Regions from separate parts of the Acidovorax sp. Q11 genome, predicted to be linked through region 1. Evidence: predicted binding sites of a transcription regulator. Region 1 holds the regulator's gene; each other region holds the start of a gene.
The links. The regulator FNR, encoded in region 1, switches genes on or off when oxygen is low (the NO sensors DNR and NnrR bind a similar motif). The targets are predictions, from matches to a motif close to TTGATNNNNATCAA.
Positions count from the first base shown of each region.

Region 2: a site for FNR is predicted at 2,667-2,680, ahead of ACYZGB_RS08395 (TraR/DksA family transcriptional regulator). Genes of this name have one in related genera too.
Region 3: a site for FNR is predicted at 2,449-2,462, ahead of ACYZGB_RS13520 (oxygen-binding di-iron domain-containing protein). Genes of this name have one in related genera too.
Region 4: a site for FNR is predicted at 1,624-1,637, ahead of ACYZGB_RS07575 (type IV pili methyl-accepting chemotaxis transducer N-terminal domain-containing protein). Genes of this name have one in related genera too.

Region 1 covers NZ_JBUDZG010000004.1:71,156-75,332, forward strand. The annotation lists gene ccoG (cytochrome c oxidase accessory protein CcoG) at 1-837, shown strand, start outside; gene ACYZGB_RS05135 (FixH family protein) at 907-1,182, shown strand; gene ACYZGB_RS05140 (hypothetical protein) at 1,256-1,549, shown strand; gene fnr (fumarate/nitrate reduction transcriptional regulator Fnr) at 1,605-2,327, opposite strand; gene hemN (oxygen-independent coproporphyrinogen III oxidase) at 2,523-3,905, shown strand; gene ACYZGB_RS05155 (sulfite exporter TauE/SafE family protein) at 3,911-4,177, shown strand, end outside.
Region 2 covers NZ_JBUDZG010000007.1:90,380-94,556, reverse strand. The annotation lists gene nhaR (transcriptional activator NhaR) at 1-428, opposite strand, end outside; gene ACYZGB_RS08410 (Rrf2 family transcriptional regulator) at 600-1,148, shown strand; gene ACYZGB_RS08405 (MarC family protein) at 1,188-1,781, opposite strand; gene ACYZGB_RS08400 (VOC family protein) at 1,778-2,191, opposite strand; gene ACYZGB_RS08395 (TraR/DksA family transcriptional regulator) at 2,234-2,605, opposite strand; gene ACYZGB_RS08390 (glutathione S-transferase) at 2,713-3,360, opposite strand; gene ACYZGB_RS08385 (DUF2946 family protein) at 3,484-3,852, shown strand; gene ACYZGB_RS08380 (TonB-dependent receptor) at 3,933-4,177, shown strand, end outside.
Region 3 covers NZ_JBUDZG010000015.1:63,177-67,353, reverse strand. The annotation lists gene ACYZGB_RS13535 (penicillin-binding protein 1A) at 1-1,707, shown strand, start outside; gene cyaY (iron donor protein CyaY) at 1,851-2,183, opposite strand; gene lptM (LPS translocon maturation chaperone LptM) at 2,196-2,402, shown strand; gene ACYZGB_RS13520 (oxygen-binding di-iron domain-containing protein) at 2,519-3,346, shown strand; gene ACYZGB_RS13515 (protein-methionine-sulfoxide reductase heme-binding subunit MsrQ) at 3,435-4,088, opposite strand.
Region 4 covers NZ_JBUDZG010000006.1:123,624-127,800, forward strand. The annotation lists gene mobA (molybdenum cofactor guanylyltransferase MobA) at 1-420, opposite strand, end outside; gene moaA (GTP 3',8-cyclase MoaA) at 432-1,568, opposite strand; gene ACYZGB_RS07575 (type IV pili methyl-accepting chemotaxis transducer N-terminal domain-containing protein) at 1,740-2,591, shown strand; gene ACYZGB_RS07580 (SDR family oxidoreductase) at 2,597-3,358, opposite strand; gene ACYZGB_RS07585 (DUF2889 domain-containing protein) at 3,411-4,022, opposite strand.

The DNA of each region.
Region 1 (4,177 bases):
TGGCAGATTTTCTGGGTGCTGTTCTACGGCTTTGCCACCTATGGCAACGCGGGCTACATGCGCGAGCAGGTCTGCAAGTACATGTGCCCGTACGCACGCTTCCAGAGCGCCATGTTCGACAAGGACACGCTGGTCGTGACCTACGACCCCGAGCGGGGCGAGCAGCGCGGCCCGCGCAAGAAGAACCTGGATTACAAGGCGCAGGGGCTGGGCGACTGCATTGACTGCTCGCTGTGTGTGCAGGTCTGCCCCGTGGGCATCGACATTCGCAAGGGGCTGCAGTACGAATGCATCGGCTGCGGCCTGTGTGTGGATGCCTGCAACACGGTCATGGACAAGATGCAGTACCCCCGGGGGTTGATCCGCTACTCCACCCAGAACGGCGTGGCCCAGCGGTGGACCCAGTCGCAGATGCTGCGGCGCGTGCTGCGGCCAAGGGTGCTGATTTACAGCGCGGTGCTGGTGGCTCTGTGCGTGGCCATGCTGGCCAGCCTGGTCGTGCGGACTCCGCTCAAGGTCGATGTGGTGCGGGACCGTGCAGCGCTTTCGCGCATCGTGGCAGGGGGCAAGCTGGAGAACATCTACCGCCTGCAGATCATGAATGCGACGGAGGGCGAGCAGCGCTATCGCATCAGCGCACGGGGGCTGGAGGGGCTGGAGGTGTCTTCCGATGCCGAGGTGGACATCGGCCCGGCGGAGTCGCGTTGGGTGGCGGTGCGTTTGCAGATCCCGTATGGTTCGGCAAACCCTGGCTCCCATGCCGTCCAGTTCGATGTGCAGGCCGTCGGCGCCGCCGCCCATGTGACAGAAAAATCTGTGTTCCTGGTGCCGCGCTGAGCCGCACCCTGGTGCAAGGCCTCGCATGGCCTTGTGTTGATTGAGATGATTGTGAAGGAGTAAATCGCCATGTCTTCAAGCCCAGCTATTGCCCCTGTTGCGTCAGCACCCTGGTGGAAATTCGGCCATGTCTGGCTGGTGATTGCCGGCCCGGCCATTGTGATCGTTGCGGGTTTTGTGACCTTGTGGCTGGCGCTGTCCCGGCCCGATCCTGTGGTGGCAGAGGACTACTACCGCAAGGGGATCGAGATCAACAAGACGCTGGAAGCCCCCGAGAAAAGCCTGGCACCCGCCATGAAGGGCCGCAACCATGCGGCCACCCCCGTGCAGGACCAGCCGCGTTGAAACGTGCAAGCATGTGGCTCGTCAGTGATGCCAGCTTGCCGTAACTGAGCCCCCAGGAGACAGGAACAACGATATGTGGACGCAACGCCTGATGTGGATTGCATGGCCCGCCTTCTTGATGGCAGGGGTGCTGGAGATGCTGGTTTTTGCCATGGTGGACCCCCAGGATCTGCACTGGCTTGGGCAGCCCCTGGCGCTGTCGCGGCAGGGCGTTTATACGCTGGCGTTTTTTGCGTTCTGGATCATCACCATGGCAAGCAGTGCATTGACCACGCTACTGGCCATGTCGCCCTTCGAGCTGAACCGCTGCCCGGTACCTGAAGGAGAGCGGCCGGATGACTGCCGCAAGACATCATCCTGCTCTTGAACTGAGGGGAGGCGCTTCTGGTCGGCCGGTGAAGGCAGGCCGGGATGGCTGCCGATCAGTGGCAGGCTTGCTGGCTGTTGACGATGCGCTTGAGGGCATCCGTGTCCAGGATGCGGACATGGCGCTGCTTGACTTCCACGATGCCTTCCTCCACAAATTTGGAGAAGGTGCGGCTCACGGTTTCGAGCTTCAGGCCCAGGTAGCTGCCAATTTCTTCGCGCGTCATGCGCAGCACCAGTTCGGACTGCGAGAAGCCGCGGGCATGCAGGCGTTGCACCAGGTTCAGCAGGAAGGCTGCCAGGCGTTCTTCGGCGCGCATGCTGCCCAGCAGCAGCATCACGCCGTGTTCGCGCACGATCTCGCGGCTCATGATCTTGTGCACATGGTGCTGCAGGGCCGTGACCTCGCGCGAGAGTTCCTCGATGCGGTCGAAGGGCATCACGCAGACCTCGGCGTCTTCCAGGGCCACCGCGTCACAGGTGTGGTGGTCGTTCACGATGCCATCGAGGCCAATGATCTCTCCAGCCATCTGAAAACCGGTGACCTGGTCGCGGCCATCTTCGGTAGCCACGCAGGTCTTGAAGAAGCCGGTGCGGATGGCGTAGAGCGATGTGAAGGATTCGCCGTTGCGGAACAGCGTGCTGCCGCGTTTGACCTTGCGGCGTACGGCAACGACTTCATCGATGCGCTGCAGTTGCTCTTCGTTCAGGCCCACGGGCATGCACAGCTCGCGCAGGTTGCAGTTGGAGCAGGCGACTTTGATGGTGAGCGGGTTCATAGGCACGTGAGCTAGGGGTTGGGTGTCGAGTACATTGCGCCCGATACGAAAAGCTGGGAAGGCCTTCGGGTGGGCGCCTTAGCGACTGACATTTGTCAAATTGTCGCTCGTCGGCCTGATCGTTCACTTGATGCAGGTCAAGGACATCGTGCAGAGGGTACGGCACAGTCAGAGTGTACGCAAGGATATTCCCCCATGACCGCTGTTTCGCCCGATCTCCTGCGCCGTTTTGACGTGCCGGGGCCCCGCTATACCTCTTATCCGACAGCCGACCGGTTTGTCGAAGCGTTCGGGCAGGAGGACTACATCCTGGCACTGGAGCAGCGCCGGACAGGCTCGGTGGCCAAGGCCTTGCCCCTGTCCTTGTATGTGCACATTCCGTTCTGCGAATCGCTGTGCTACTACTGCGCTTGCAACAAGATCATCACCAAGCACCATGACCGCGCAGAAGTCTATCTGCGCTATCTGAGCCGCGAGATCGACCTGCACACCGCGCACTGCGGGGTGGGCCAAGTGGTGAGCCAGCTGCACCTGGGTGGAGGCACGCCCACGTTCCTGTCGGATGCGGGCTTGCGTGAACTGATGGCCATGCTCAAGCGCAGCTTTACCTTGGCGCCGGGCGGTGAGTACTCTATTGAAGTGGATCCCCGCACCGTGAACGCCGACAGGCTGGCGTTGCTGGCTGAGCTGGGCTTCAACCGGCTCAGTTTTGGTGTGCAGGATTTTGATGCCGAGGTGCAGAAGGCTGTGCACCGCGTCCAGCCTGCCGAACAGGTGTTTGCGCTGGTGGAGTCTGCACGCTCGCTGGGTTTTGACTCGGTGAATGTGGACCTGATCTATGGCCTGCCGCGCCAGACCCCCGAATCGTTCGACCGTACTCTGGCGCAGGTGGCGCAGTTGCGGCCTGAGCGCATTGCGCTGTATGCCTACGCGCACCTGCCAGAACGTTTCAAACCCCAGCGCCGCATTGTTTCGGCCGAGCTGCCAACGGCGTCGAGCAAGCTGTCCATGCTGTCGCGCTCGCTCGATGCGTTCATGGACGCGGGCTATGTCTATGTCGGCATGGACCACTTTGCGTTGCCCTCGGATGCCTTGGCTGTGGCCAAACGCCAAGGGCGCTTGCACCGCAACTTCCAGGGCTACAGCACACAGCCTGACTGCGACCTGATCGGCTTGGGCGTGTCGGCCATTGGCCGGGTGGGTGCGACCTACAGCCAGAACTCAAAGACCTTGGACGAGTATTACGACTTTCTCGACCAGGGACGTTTGCCGGTGGTGCGGGGTCTGGCGCTCACGCGTGACGATCTCGTGCGCCGCGCCGCCATCATGGCCCTGATGTGCCAGGGCGAGTTGCTCTATGAATCCATGGAGCAGGCCTGGTTGATTGATGTGCGGCAGTACTTTGCGGCAGAGATCGCGCAGCTCGAAGACATGGCCGAACAGGGGCTGGTGCGGGTGGGGCCCGAGGGGATCGAAGTGACGGCCATGGGATGGTTTTTTGTGCGGGGCATTGCCATGGTGTTTGACCGTTATCTTCAGGCAGACCGCAACCGCGCCCGGTTTTCGCGCATCATCTGAGGCCTATGCTCGCAACCGTGGCCTGGACGGCTTTGCTCATGGGACTCGCAGGCGGGTCCCATTGCTTGGCCATGTGCGCCGCGCCCTGTGGTGCCCTGGTGGGGCGGGCTGCGGCCGCAGAAGGCACGGGTAAGCTGGCGCAAGAAAGCACCGCAGTGCAGGTTGTGCAATGGATGCCGCAGGGTGGTGTGGTGTTGCGCACCCTGGCGTTTCATGGGGGGCGGCTGGCGGGCTACGCGGCCGCAGGCGCCCTGGCGGCCCTGGCCATGGAC
Region 2 (4,177 bases), on a different contig from region 1:
TCGAGCTTGTGCAGGCTCAGCTGCGCGATCAGCTCGGGAAACTTGCCTTCGTGGCAGGTCATGTGCACTCGTTGTGGCATGCCCAAAGCGGGCTCCAGCAGGTGGTAGGCCACCGACTTGGCAATCGAATCGGCCACCCCCACGCGGAACTCCAGCGGTTTCTCCTGGCCGCGCGACAGGCGTATGGACTTCTCCAGCTCATCCCCCAGCGCAAAGATCTGCTCGGCATAGCCCAGGGCCACTCTGCCTTCGCTGGTCAGCTCCAGGCCCCGGCCACGCTTTCTGAAGAGGTCGTGGCCCAGCCATTCCTCCAGCTGCTTGATTTGCCCGGAAAGCGTCTGGGGCGTGGTGTGCAGCTGCTCGCCTGCGCGCATCACGCCGCCCGCCTTGGCCACCGTCCAGAAATAGCGCAGGTGCTTGAAGTTCATGGTGCGATTCAGTGAAACACTTCGAAAAAAGCGAGCAATAAAACTCAATAAAACGAATATACGCGAAGTGTCAAAATCTATACATTGCAGGCTTGGCCCTTGTCCGTGGCGCGTTGCGCCCGGGAAGGAACTGTCAGCGTTCTTGAGAACCTGTTCTAAGGAGTAGCAACGATGCGTATCACTACCAGAGGACAACTTGCGGTATCGGCCATGACCGACCTCGCCCTGCGCCAGAAAATGCGGCCGGTGGCCCTGTCCACCATCAGTGCGCGCCAGGGCACGTCCCTTTCGTACCTGGAGCAGCTGTTCAGCGCCCTGCGCCGTGCCGGGCTGGTGGACAGCACGCGCGGGCCCGGTGGTGGCTACACGCTGGCGCGCCGGGCGGACCAGGTGTCGGTGGCTGAAATCATCCTGGCGGTCGAGAACCTCAAGGCCGACGACCTGCAGAGCCTGGGCGCGGGCCAGGCTGCACAGGTGAAGTCCATGACCGGCGAGCTGTGGTCCACCTTCAACCTGCGCGTGATGGAGTACCTGCAGTCGGTGACCTTGCAGGACCTGGTGGCCCAGCAGCTCGAAAAAGGGGGGGCGCTGGAAGACGCTGCACCTGCCGTGGCTGCCAAGCCCAAACTCACCCCAAAACCGCGCCCCCTGATGGCCCGGGTGGGTGTGCCCAACTCGGTGTTCGCGCTGGGCTCCATGCCCTTGCTGCAACGGCGTTGAACCGGCCCCGGGGCAGTGCACCCCGGGGGGTGTTGTGGGCTACAGCTGCAGCGCGAGCTGCTTGATGCCGCGTATCAGCATCTCCACCGAGATGGCGACCAGGATCAGCCCCATCAGGCGTTCAAACGCCATCACCACGCGTTCGCCCACCAAGCGCTGGATGCGTTCGGCCATCAGCAGCACGATGGCGCACACTGCCATGGTCACGCACAGAGCGCCGACCCATTCGAGCTTGCGCTCTGGTGCCTGGGCGACCAGCAGCATCACTGTGGCCAGGGCCGACGGGCCTGCCAGCGCAGGGATGGCCAGCGGTACGATCAACGGCTCGCCCGGCAGCTCCGCCTGCGGACCGTCTGCCGACGGAAAGATCATGCGCAGCGCGATCAGGAACAGCACCACCGCGCCCGCAATCTGCAGCGACAGGTCGCTCAGGTTCATCACCCGCAGAAACTCCGCCCCGAAGAACAGAAACACCAGCAGCAGCGCAAACGCGATCAGCACCTCGCGCAGGATCACCCGCGCCCGCCGCTCGGGCGCCACGCCGCGCAGCGCGTTGGCAAAGATGGGGATGTTGCCCAGCGGATCAGTGATCAGCAGCAGCAATATGGTGGCCGACGCGAAGGTGTAGCTCATGTGGCGTACACCGCGTCCAGGGAACGGAAGCCCTTGATCTCGATGGGGTTGCCGCTGGGGTCGTGGAAGAACATCGTCCACTGCTCGCCCGGCTGGCCTTCAAAGCGCACCTGGGGCTCCAGCACAAAGGCCGTGCCCGCCGCCTTCAGGCGCGCTGCCAGCGCATGCCAGTCGGGCAGTTCCAGGATGGCGCCGAAATGGGGCATGGGCACCAGGTGGTCGCCCACATGGCCGGTGCGGGCACTGGCAAAAGGGGTGCCGAGGTGCAGCGAGATCTGGTGTCCGAAGAAGTCGAAGTCCACCCAGGTGTCAGTGCTCCGCCCCTCCTGGCAACCCAGCACACCGCCATAGAAGCGGCGGGCGGCATCGAGATCGGTGACGTGGAAGGCGAGGTGAAAGAGGCTGCGCATCCCGCAAAGGATAGCAGCCGGTGCACTGCTTCGGGAGGGCGTTCAGGCCGCACGCCGGTGCTGCTCGGCCTTCTCCTGGCAGTGCACGCAGCGTGCCGCCTCGGGGGTGGCGTGCAGGCGGGCGGCGGTGATGTGGGCGCCGCAGTCCGTGCACTCGCCGTAGGTGCCAGCCTCGATGCGGGCCAGGGCCGCCGCTACGGCGGCCAGGTGGGCGGTTTCGTGCTCGTCCAGCGCGAACGCCAGTTCACGTTCGGTGGCCAGCTGGGCGCGCGGGTCTTCGGGCTGGCCAAAATGCGCTGCAGCGGCCTCGGCCCGGCCGATGGTGCCACCGCGCTGGGCGGCCAGCTGGGCCAACAACTCGGATTGCTGGGCCCGCAATTGTTGGAGGAATGGGGCGGCCTGGGTCTTGTCCATGCGGTGTCTCCTCAAGGGTGATCGGATGCCTGCATGGTGCGCCTGTGCGCGACGACCTCGGTTGACCAAGGTCAAGGGATGAAGACCCTGCGCTGGGGGGGGCGGGTTCAGCGCTTGGGCGGCCGCGCCAGCATCTCCGCCGTGTTGGTCTTGCGGTCTGCGTTCACGCGCTGCACATGGGGCCGTTCGCCCATGCGGGTCAGGTACTCGCGCACGGGCAGGTCGGCCAGGTAGTCGCGGCCATAGACGATCTTGGTGGCCGAGGCCACCAGCGGCAGGTGCACGATGGCCGCGCAGTCGGCCAACGTGAAGCTGTCACCGCCCACAAAGGGGCTGAACTTGGCCAGCTGGGCGAAGGCGGCAATGTTCTTGGTGAGCTGCGCGCCCACCTTTTCTTTGGCGGTATCGCTCACCGTGCCGCCAAAAAAGGCCTGCGGGTACAGGTTGCGCGCCACCAGCTCCAGGTGCAGCTCCAGAAAGGTGATCAGCTCGCGCACCTTGGCGGCCTGGTAGGGGTCGGCGGGGATCAGTGGGTGCGTGGGGTGGGCGGCCTCGATGTAGTCGGCGATCACCGCCGATTCGCACAGCGGGCCCTGGGGGGTGCGCAGGTAGGGCACCTTGCCCAGCGGGCTGGCGCTGCGGTCGGTTTCGCCCACCCAGGCCAGTTCCTCGGTGAACGGCAGGCCCTTTTCGAGCAGGGCGAGCTTGACCTTGTTGTAGTAGTTGCTGGCCGAAAAGCCGCAGAGTGTGAGCATGGTGGGGTCTCCGTTGTAGTGGTGAATGCAGCGTACATCCTAGGTGTGGGCGGGGGCGCCGTCCGTCGCGCAGATGACCCTGGTCAAGGCCCCGTGGATGCTGCCACCTACAATCGGGTCCTCATGTGGTCCTCCCTGCAAACCCTCCGCAGCCTTCACTGGCTCGCCCGCCTGGTGCTGGCGTGGTTTGTGGTGTCCATGGGCGTGGCCGTGGCGTCGCCGTTGGTCAACCCGCAGGCCATGGAGCTGATCTGCTCGGGTTCGGGCGCGATCAAGCTGCTGGTCAAGACCGACGATGGCGCCCAGGAGATGCAGAGCCACACACTGGACTGCCCCCTGTGCGCGCAGGTGAGCGCACCTCCCCCTGCCTCGCAGGCCCCGCTGCCTGTGGTCCACCCGCTGGCGCATGCCCTGCGCCCCATCCCCGCCGCGCACATTGCTGCGCGCACAGCCGCGCCGCTGCCGCCGCGCGGGCCCCCGGCATTCTCCTGATTTTGCTATTTATTTGATAGCTGTTTGCGCTTATCCATCGCGCGCAGACGGCCTATTTGGCTTGAAATTCAGGAGTTTCCATGCGCAAAAGCCGCATGGCGCTGGCCGTGGCCAGTGCCTTTCCCATCGTCCTGGGTTGCACGTTCACCGGGGCTGCCCCGGCGTTCGCCCAACCCGCTGGGCCCAGCAATGCCCCCGTCAAGGAACTGGGCGTGGTCACCATCAGCGGTGGCCAGCCCACCTCGCTGCCCACGCAGATCCCCACCACCATCGAAGGCGTGACGCGCGAGCAGATCGAGCATTCGATCAACGCCACCGACAGCGA
Region 3 (4,177 bases), on a different contig from region 1:
GCCCCGTCGGCCTACAACCCCATCAGCAATCCCAAACGTGCCCGAGTCCGCCAGCAGTACATCATTGAGCGGATGGAAGAGAACGGCTTCATCACCGCGCAACAGGCGGCCGACGCCAAGAAGGAAGAGCTGAAGATCCGCACCGGTCCCGACAACACACGAGTGCATGCGGAGTACGTGGCCGAAATGGCCCGCCAACTGATCTTCACGCAGTACGGCAACGAAGCCTACACGCGCGGCCTGAACGTGTACACCACCCTGAATGCGGCGGAACAGGAAGCCGCGTACAGCGCCTTGCGCAGAGGGATCATGGACTATGAGCGACGCCAGCAGTACCGGGGCCCCGAGAAGTTCGTGACCTTGCCCACGGCGCCACAGGAAGTCGAGGATGCGATTGATGACGCCCTCGCCAACCACCCAGACAATGGCGACGTGCTTTCGGCCGTGGTGCTGGAGGCAACGCCGCGCAAAATCGTTGCAGCGCGTGCCAATGGCGACACACTGGAGATCGCCGGAGATGGCCTCAAGCCCGCGCAGTCAGGGCTGAGCGACAAGGCCCCGCCCAACATCAAGATCCGCCGGGGTGCGGTGATACGCGTGGTCAAGACGCCCAAAGGCGCCTCGGAGATCACGCAACTGCCTGAAGTCGAAGGCGCCTTTGTGGCCCTGGACCCTCGCAACGGCTCCATCCGCGCCCTGGTGGGAGGCTTCGACTTCGACAAGAACAAGTTCAACCACGCCGCACAGGCGTGGCGCCAGCCGGGCTCCAGCTTCAAGCCGTTCATCTACTCTGCCGCACTTGAAAAGGGCTTCACTCCGGCCACCGTCATCAACGACGCGCCGCTGTTCTTTGATGCCGGTGTGACCGGTGGCCAGCCCTGGGAGCCCAAGAACTACGACGGCAAGTACGACGGCCCCATGAGCATGCGCACGGGCCTGGCCAAATCCAAGAACATGATCTCGATCCGCATCCTGCAGGCCGTAGGCCCCAAGACGGCGCAGGAGTGGGTGGGACGTTTTGGCTTTGATCCTGAAAAGCACCCTGCCTACTTGACCATGGCGCTAGGGGCAGGCTCCGTCACGCCGCTGCAGATGGCGGCCGCCTACTCGGTGTTTGCCAATGGGGGCTATCGCGTGAACCCCTGGCTGATCACCAAGGTCACGGACCACAAGGGCCGGGTGATTTCCGAGACCACACCGCCAGTGACCAGCGAACAACCTCGGGCCATCGAGGCCCGCAACGCTTTTCTGATGAACAGTCTGCTGCAGGAAGTCACCCGTTCCGGGACGGCGGCCCGTGCGCAAGCCACCCTCAAACGCCCCGACCTGTACGGCAAGACCGGCACCACCAACGACTCGGTGGACGCCTGGTTTGCCGGCTACCAGCCCACCATCGCAGCCGTCACCTGGATCGGCTACGACACGCCCCGCAACCTGGGCAGCCGCGAAACCGGGGGCGGACTCAGTTTGCCCGTGTGGATCAGCTTCATGGAGCGCGCACTCAAGGGCGTCCCCGTGATGGAGCCCACGGTGCCTGCTGGGGTGGTCAATGTGGGTGGCGAGTGGTTCTATGACGAGTACGCCCGCAGTGCAGGCGTGTCGAGTGTGGGGCTGGAAGACCAACGCTCCACTTCACCGGCGGTCACACCCCAGGCGCCACCGCCTTCTGAAGAGCGCAGCCGCATCCTCGACCTGTTCCGCAACTAGCGGAGCAACGCTTGCACACAGCGCTGCACGGATGCGGTGGGACGCGGCACGCATCCGCCAGAGCAAGGAGAACAGGGGGCGGGAGCTTGCCCAGCCCGCTCCCGGCGCACAACGAAGCGCCGATTGCTTGACTGGGCGGCAGTCTAAAGGGCAGCAAACTGCAAAGGCAGCCCTGATTGCTGGGTGGCATCGCGGCTCAGACACGCGAAAAACTCTCCAGCCCCCTTTGTGTCCTGCCATGCGCTGCCGTCAAACCGGTAGTGGTAGCCCCCCGAGCGAGCCGCCAGCCAGACCTCGTGCAGAGGTTTTTGCAGGTTGATGACGATCTGGCTGCGGTTGGGAAAGGTCAGTGTCACCATGCCGCCTGACCTCTGGGCGTCCACATCGGCATCCGTGGTGTCGTTGATGCGATCACAGCTGCGCTCGACGGCAAGCAGCAGTTGTTCGGCGTGGTCCATGAATTCGAGGTCGGTCATTACAATTTGCGCATGTTGAAAGCTCCCCAAATTCTAGTCAGGACACTTGTCCTTGCTGCCAGTGCGGCGGCCCTGCTTGGCTGTGGACAGCGGGGGCCCTTGTACCTGCCGACGGGGCCTGCTGCGGGCCAGCGCGCCACTCTGCCAGAAACACTCACGCCCAGCAGCGGCGCGGGCGCAGCGCAGGCGCCTGCTGCCGCAGCCTCTACCCCCCGCTGACGCCGCTGGGACAACGTCCCGCCATGGGGCACCAATGCAGCACCGCTTGATTTCGATCAAGCACAAACCCTAGGGGCACTCGTACAGTCTGCGCTTTATTGCACCGCAGGATGGCCATGGCCCTGGAACTCTACCGCGACAAAAATCACGCTTGCCTGATGTTCACCGACCTCATCGAGGAGGACGGCCAAGCCGTGCAAGCCAACCAGTTTTTGATCGTTGACGACGACACGGGCGCCATCATCGACCCGGGCGGCAACCTCGCGTTCAACGAGCTCTTCATGGGAATGACCAAACATTTCCCGCCCCACAAGCTCTCGTACCTGATCGCCTCGCACGCCGATCCGGACATCATTGCCTCGCTCGACCGCTGGATGACGAGCACCAAGGCCAACCTGGTGATCTCGCGCGTGTGGGAGCGATTTGCACCCCACTTCACCAAGGTGGGAAAAACAGAAAACCGCGTGATTGGTGTGCCCGACGGCGGTGGCCACCTGCCCCTGGGCCGCCACGAGCTGGTGCTGCTGCCTGCGCACTTCATGCATTCCGAAGGCAACTTCCACTTCTACGACCCGGTCAGCCGCATCCTGTTCACGGGCGACCTGGGCGTGTCGATGATGTCGGGCGCCGAAGCCCGTGTGCCGGTGACCGACCTCAAGGCGCACATCCCGCGCATGGAGGGCTTCCACCGTCGATACATGGTGTCCAACAAGATCCTGCGCCTGTGGGTGCGCATGGTGCGGCAGCTTGATATCTCCATGCTGGTGCCGCAGCACGGCGCCCCCATCAAGGGCAAAGAAGCCATCAACGACTTCTTTGAATGGATCGAGAACCTGATGTGTGGCATTGACCTGTTTGATGACCGGGCCTACCAGATCCCCACGGCCTACATCGACCCCGTGACCCGGCAGATGCGCCCGGCACTGCGGGCCGTCAATGCGTAAAACTGAGCCATCACAAGGAAAAATGGCCGCCTCCGCGCATTAGGCAAGTAAAGTTTGCTATTAAATATATAGCAATTATCTCCCAACGCTAAGGCAAGCCCGCCGGCGTGCTACGCCCGCGCTGGGTGGCGGCCCGGCCAGGCTGCGGCCTGTACCAGCGGTGCCAGGCACGCCAGCCCAGCAGCACCGCCAGGATGGCGGCGTACAGCGCCACTTCCGCAAAATCGTTCTTACCGGCACGCATCCAGAAGAAGTGCAGGATGCCCAAACCCGCCACCGCGTAGACCGCGCGGTGCAGCGCCTGCCAGCGCTTGCCCCCCAGCGCCTTGATGGCCCGGTTGAACGAGGTGCCCGCCAGCAGCGCCAGCAGCAGCAGTGCCAGCGACCCGACCAGGATGAACGGCCGCTTGGCGATGTCGCGCAGGATGTCTGCCAGGTCAAAACCCATGTCGAACCAGGCATAGCTCAACAGGTGCAACACCCCATAAAAAAACACGAACAGGCCCAGCATGCGCCGAAACCGCGCCAGCTGCGGCGTGGCCGAAAGCACGCGCAGTGGGGTGACGGCCAGCACCAGGCACAGCGCCCGCAGCGTCCAGTCGCCCGTGGCGCGGATCAGGGCCTCTGCGGGGTTGGCGCCCAGCTGGTTGGTGGCTGCGGCCACCACCAGCCAGACCAGGGGCAGCAGGCACAGCACAAACACCAGCGGTTTGGCGGCGGGATGGAGCAGAAGTTTGCGCATGGGGATCGGTACCCTTCCTGGCAGCCGCAGCCCCCACGCGGAAGGCCGGGCAAAAAGACAGGGCCCAGAGAAGGTCAGGCGGTCGCCAG
Region 4 (4,177 bases), on a different contig from region 1:
CACCTGGATGTGGCCCTGGCCGTCGCCCTCAGGGGCAGCGGCCATGGCGATCTCGGCGCCTTGCGCTTCAGCCGCTGCGGCCAGGCGCTGGGCCAGGTCCAGCGGGAAGAGGGGGGTGTCGCAGGGCACCGTCAGCAGCCACTGGGTTTCGCAACGTTCCAGCCCGGTCAGAAAACCGGCCAGCGGGCCCGCATAGTCGGCCAGCACATCGGGCCACACGGGCGCACCAAACGCCTCGTAGGCGGCCAGGTTGCGGTTGGCATTGACCATCACGTTGCCGGTCTGCATCTGCAGCCGCATCAGCGTATGCAGCGCCAGCGGCAGGCCGCGAAAGTTCTGCAGGCCTTTGTCGACCCCGCCCATGCGGGAGCCGCGGCCACCGGCGAGGACCAGGCCGGTGATGTCTTGGGTTTCAATCATTCTTTCAATCGTTATCCGCCGATATAGCTCATCTCCACCCGCCGAGCGCCCTGTCCAGTGTCCGCCGGCAGGCTGCTGCGCAATTCGGAGTAGCGGTCGCTGCGTTGCTGCCAGATGGGCGCGATGGCCGAGGCAATGGCTTCGTCGCTGGCACCGCCGCGCAGCAGGGTGCGCAGGTCATAGCCCTGGGTGGCAAACAGGCAGAGGTACAGCTTGCCCTCGGTGGAGAGGCGGGCGCGGTTGCAGTCGTGGCAGAAGGCCTGGGTCACGCTGCTGATCACGCCCACTTCGCCCAGAGTGGGGTCGTACTGGTCTTGAGCATTGGCATAACCCCAGCGCTCGGCGGTCTCGCCGGGGCTGCTCGGGTCGAGCTGCACCAGGGGCAGCTCCGCGCGCAGGCGCTCGATGAGTTCGGCCGAGGGCAGCACCTCGTCCATGCGCCAGCCGTTGGTGGCGCCCACGTCCATGTATTCGATGAAACGCAGCGTGGTGCCCGTGCCGCGAAAGTGCCGCGCCATGGGCAAGATTTCGTGGTCGTTGGTGCCACGCTTGACCACCATGTTCACCTTGATCTGCGACAGGCCTGCCGCGTGCGCTGCCTCGATACCCGCCAGCACGTCGGCCACCGGAAAGTCCACGTCGTTCATGCGGCGGAAGACCGCGTCATCCAGGCCGTCCAGGCTCACGGTCACACGGTTCAGGCCCGCGTCCTTGAGCGCCCGGGCCTTACGGGCCAGCAGCGATCCGTTGGTGGTCAGGGTCAGGTCGGGGGGCAGGCCGTCCACTGTGCGCAATTGGGCCAGTTGGGCCACCAGCGCTTCGAGGTTCTTGCGCAGCAGCGGCTCACCGCCCGTAAGGCGGATCTTGCGCACGCCATGGGCCAGGAAGAGCTTTGCCAGCCGCGTGATTTCTTCAAAGCTCAGCAACGCGCCATGGGGCAGGTAGGGGTAGTCCTTGTCGAAGACTTCCTTGGGCATGCAGTAGTTGCAGCGGAAGTTGCAGCGGTCTGTGACGCTGATGCGCAAGTCGCGCAGCGGGCGGCCCAGCGTGTCGGTGAGTTGGCCGGTGGGGGCCACGGGGTGCGTGGGCACCCGCGCCGCCAGAGCGGCGATGCGTTGGTCCACCAGAGGAATCACACGTTCGGCCATGGCGTGATTTTGCCGCATGGGCCCCGCCAAAGGGGCCAAGCCCCTGAACGCGGAGTTGATCGCGGTCAAGTTTTGCCCCGGGGCGGCGGCGTTGCGTGCCTTTGACATGGCGCAGGGCGCACGAGATGTTGCGTTGCAACAATCCATCTATCCGATTTCAAGGGGATTTCCATGTTGACGCGCGAATGTGTAGCCGATGCCATGCCTTGCCAGCGCCGGGCGGCTGTCCAGTGGGTAGCGGCGGGCTTGTTGCTGCCCACCTGGGCCACATGGGCGACAGGGGCCCAGGCGCAGATGGGATTGTCGGGCGCCATCAACTACGCGGGCTGGTTCCGCGCGCTGTCGCAGCGCATGGCCAAGGCCTATTGCCAGCAGTACCTGCAGGTGCTGCCCGGTGCGGCTGTGGATGTGCTGGGGCTGGCGCGCAAGATGGTGCAGTCGGGCAGCGGTGAGCTGGCCCGGGGTATGCAGACCGGGCGCTGGCCCGCCGATGTCGGGCGCCAGCTCGAAGAGGTGCAAAAGCAGTTTGCGCTGCTGAACCAGCTCACCGCCACGCAGCCCACCCAGACTGCGCTGGTGGTGGCCGCCTCCGACCAGGCCGACCGCACGCTGCTGATTGCCCAGACGGTGACCGAATCCATCGAGAAGCTGGCACATGCGCCCAGTGCACGGCTGGTGAACCTGGCCGGCCGCCAGCGCATGCTGTCGCAGCGCCTGGCCAAGAACTACTTCTTGAACGCGGCCAAGGTGGAATCCAAGGTGGTTCAGGCGCAGCTCGTGTCAGACGCCGCCGACTTCCGCCTGGCGCTGCAGGCGCTCAAGGCCGCGCCGGTGTCCACGCCCGCCATCCGCAACGAGCTGGAGCTGGCCGACTCGCAGTGGCTGTTTTTTGAATCGGCCCTGCGCCGCGCGGCCGATGATGCGGGGCTCCACACGGTTGCGACCACCAGCGAACGCCTGCTGGGTGTGATGGACAAGCTCACCAACCTGTACGAAGTCGCCTTGCGGGAAGTGCTGGGCTGAGAGGTCTACACGCAGCGCCCGCCATCCACCTCGATGCACACGCCGCTGATGAACGAAGCCTCTTCGCTCGCCAGGTACAGCGCGGCGTTCGCCACGTCCAGCGCGGTGGAGAAGCGGCCCAGCGGGATGGTGGCCAGGAACTTGGCGCGGCGCGCATCGTCCACCGGGCCGCCCGCAAACTCGGCGGCCAAGCCCGTGTCGGGGTTGAACACGGGGTTGATGCAGTTCACGCGGATGTTGTCGGGGCCCAGCTCGGCCGCCATGGACTTGCTGGTGATGATGACGGCGCCCTTGGAGCCGTTGTACCAGGTCAGGCCCGGGCGTGGGCGCAGTCCGGCGGTGGAGGCGATGTTGATGATGCTGCCGCCACCGGCCTGGCGCAGCGCGGGCACGGCGTGGATGGCGCTCAGGTAGATGCTCTTCATGTTGATGGCATAGACCTTGTCGAACTCCTCCTCGCTCACTTCGAGCATGGGGCGGTTGCGGTGCGTCCAGCCCGCGTTGTTCACCACCACGTCCAGGCGGCCGTACAGGCGCACGGCCTCATCGACCATGGCCTTGACCTGGGCAGAGTTCGTCACGTCGGCTTTGAAGAAGGCGGCGGTGCCGCCTGCGGCGGTGATCTCGGCCACCACGCGCTGGCCGCCCGCCTCGTTGATGTCGTTCACGATGACCTTGCCACCTTCAGCGGCCAGGCGCTTGGCAATGCCTTCGCCAATGCCGTTGCCGGCGCCGGTGACGATGATGGATTTGTTCAACACGCGCATGGAAAAGGTCTCCTTGGGATACTCAAAAAAGATAGCTGCTGAGGCTTGCCTGTCAGGCGGGAGGGGCTAATTTGGTTGAAGCTTCAGGGGCTGGGGCGGGGCTGGCGGCCAGGGGCGGCGCAGGCACGCGGCCATAAAACTGCGGGAAGTATTCCTTCACGCCGTTGCCATTGAAGTCCCACCCTGTGCACTGGCCCAGGTGGCGGGGGGGCTCGTCGGGGTGGCTGGACGAAAACACGGCCGGCACCGACTGGAAGGCGGCGGTGGCCAGGTTGAACAGCAGCTCGCGCAGGTGTGTGCAACTGGCCACGCCGCCCAGGTGTTTCTGGATGGCCTGGCGCCAGCCGCGCGCCATGCTGCAGCCCACCATCTGCTGCAGCGCGGCCTGGGCCTCAGTGCAACCCTGGAGCGGGTGCGAATCCATGGCCACATCGACGGCCTGCACCACCAGCTGGCGGTTGACCGTGACACGCAGCCACATGTGGTGGATGGCCTCGCCCGCGAGGCGCTGTTTGGTGGGATCGCGAAACGAGGTGGCGTCATAGGCCTTGCTGTCGTGCAGCTCACCCTCGATGTCCCACAGGCCATCGTCGCGTTCAAAGCCCTGGTAGTTCACCCGGCGGACATGCTTGAGGGTGCGGGGGGCGGGGGAGCTCAGGGGCATGCGCTTCTATCGTAGCTGGTAGCGAGTGACTGAAACTGGCGTGGCACTAAGCGAGTGCCGCCGCGCAAGGGCCGCCAAGCCGCGTATGCGGCGCTTGGCTTGCGTGCGCTGGCGGCGTCCCCCTGCAGGGGGAAGACGCGAAGCGGCTCAGGGGG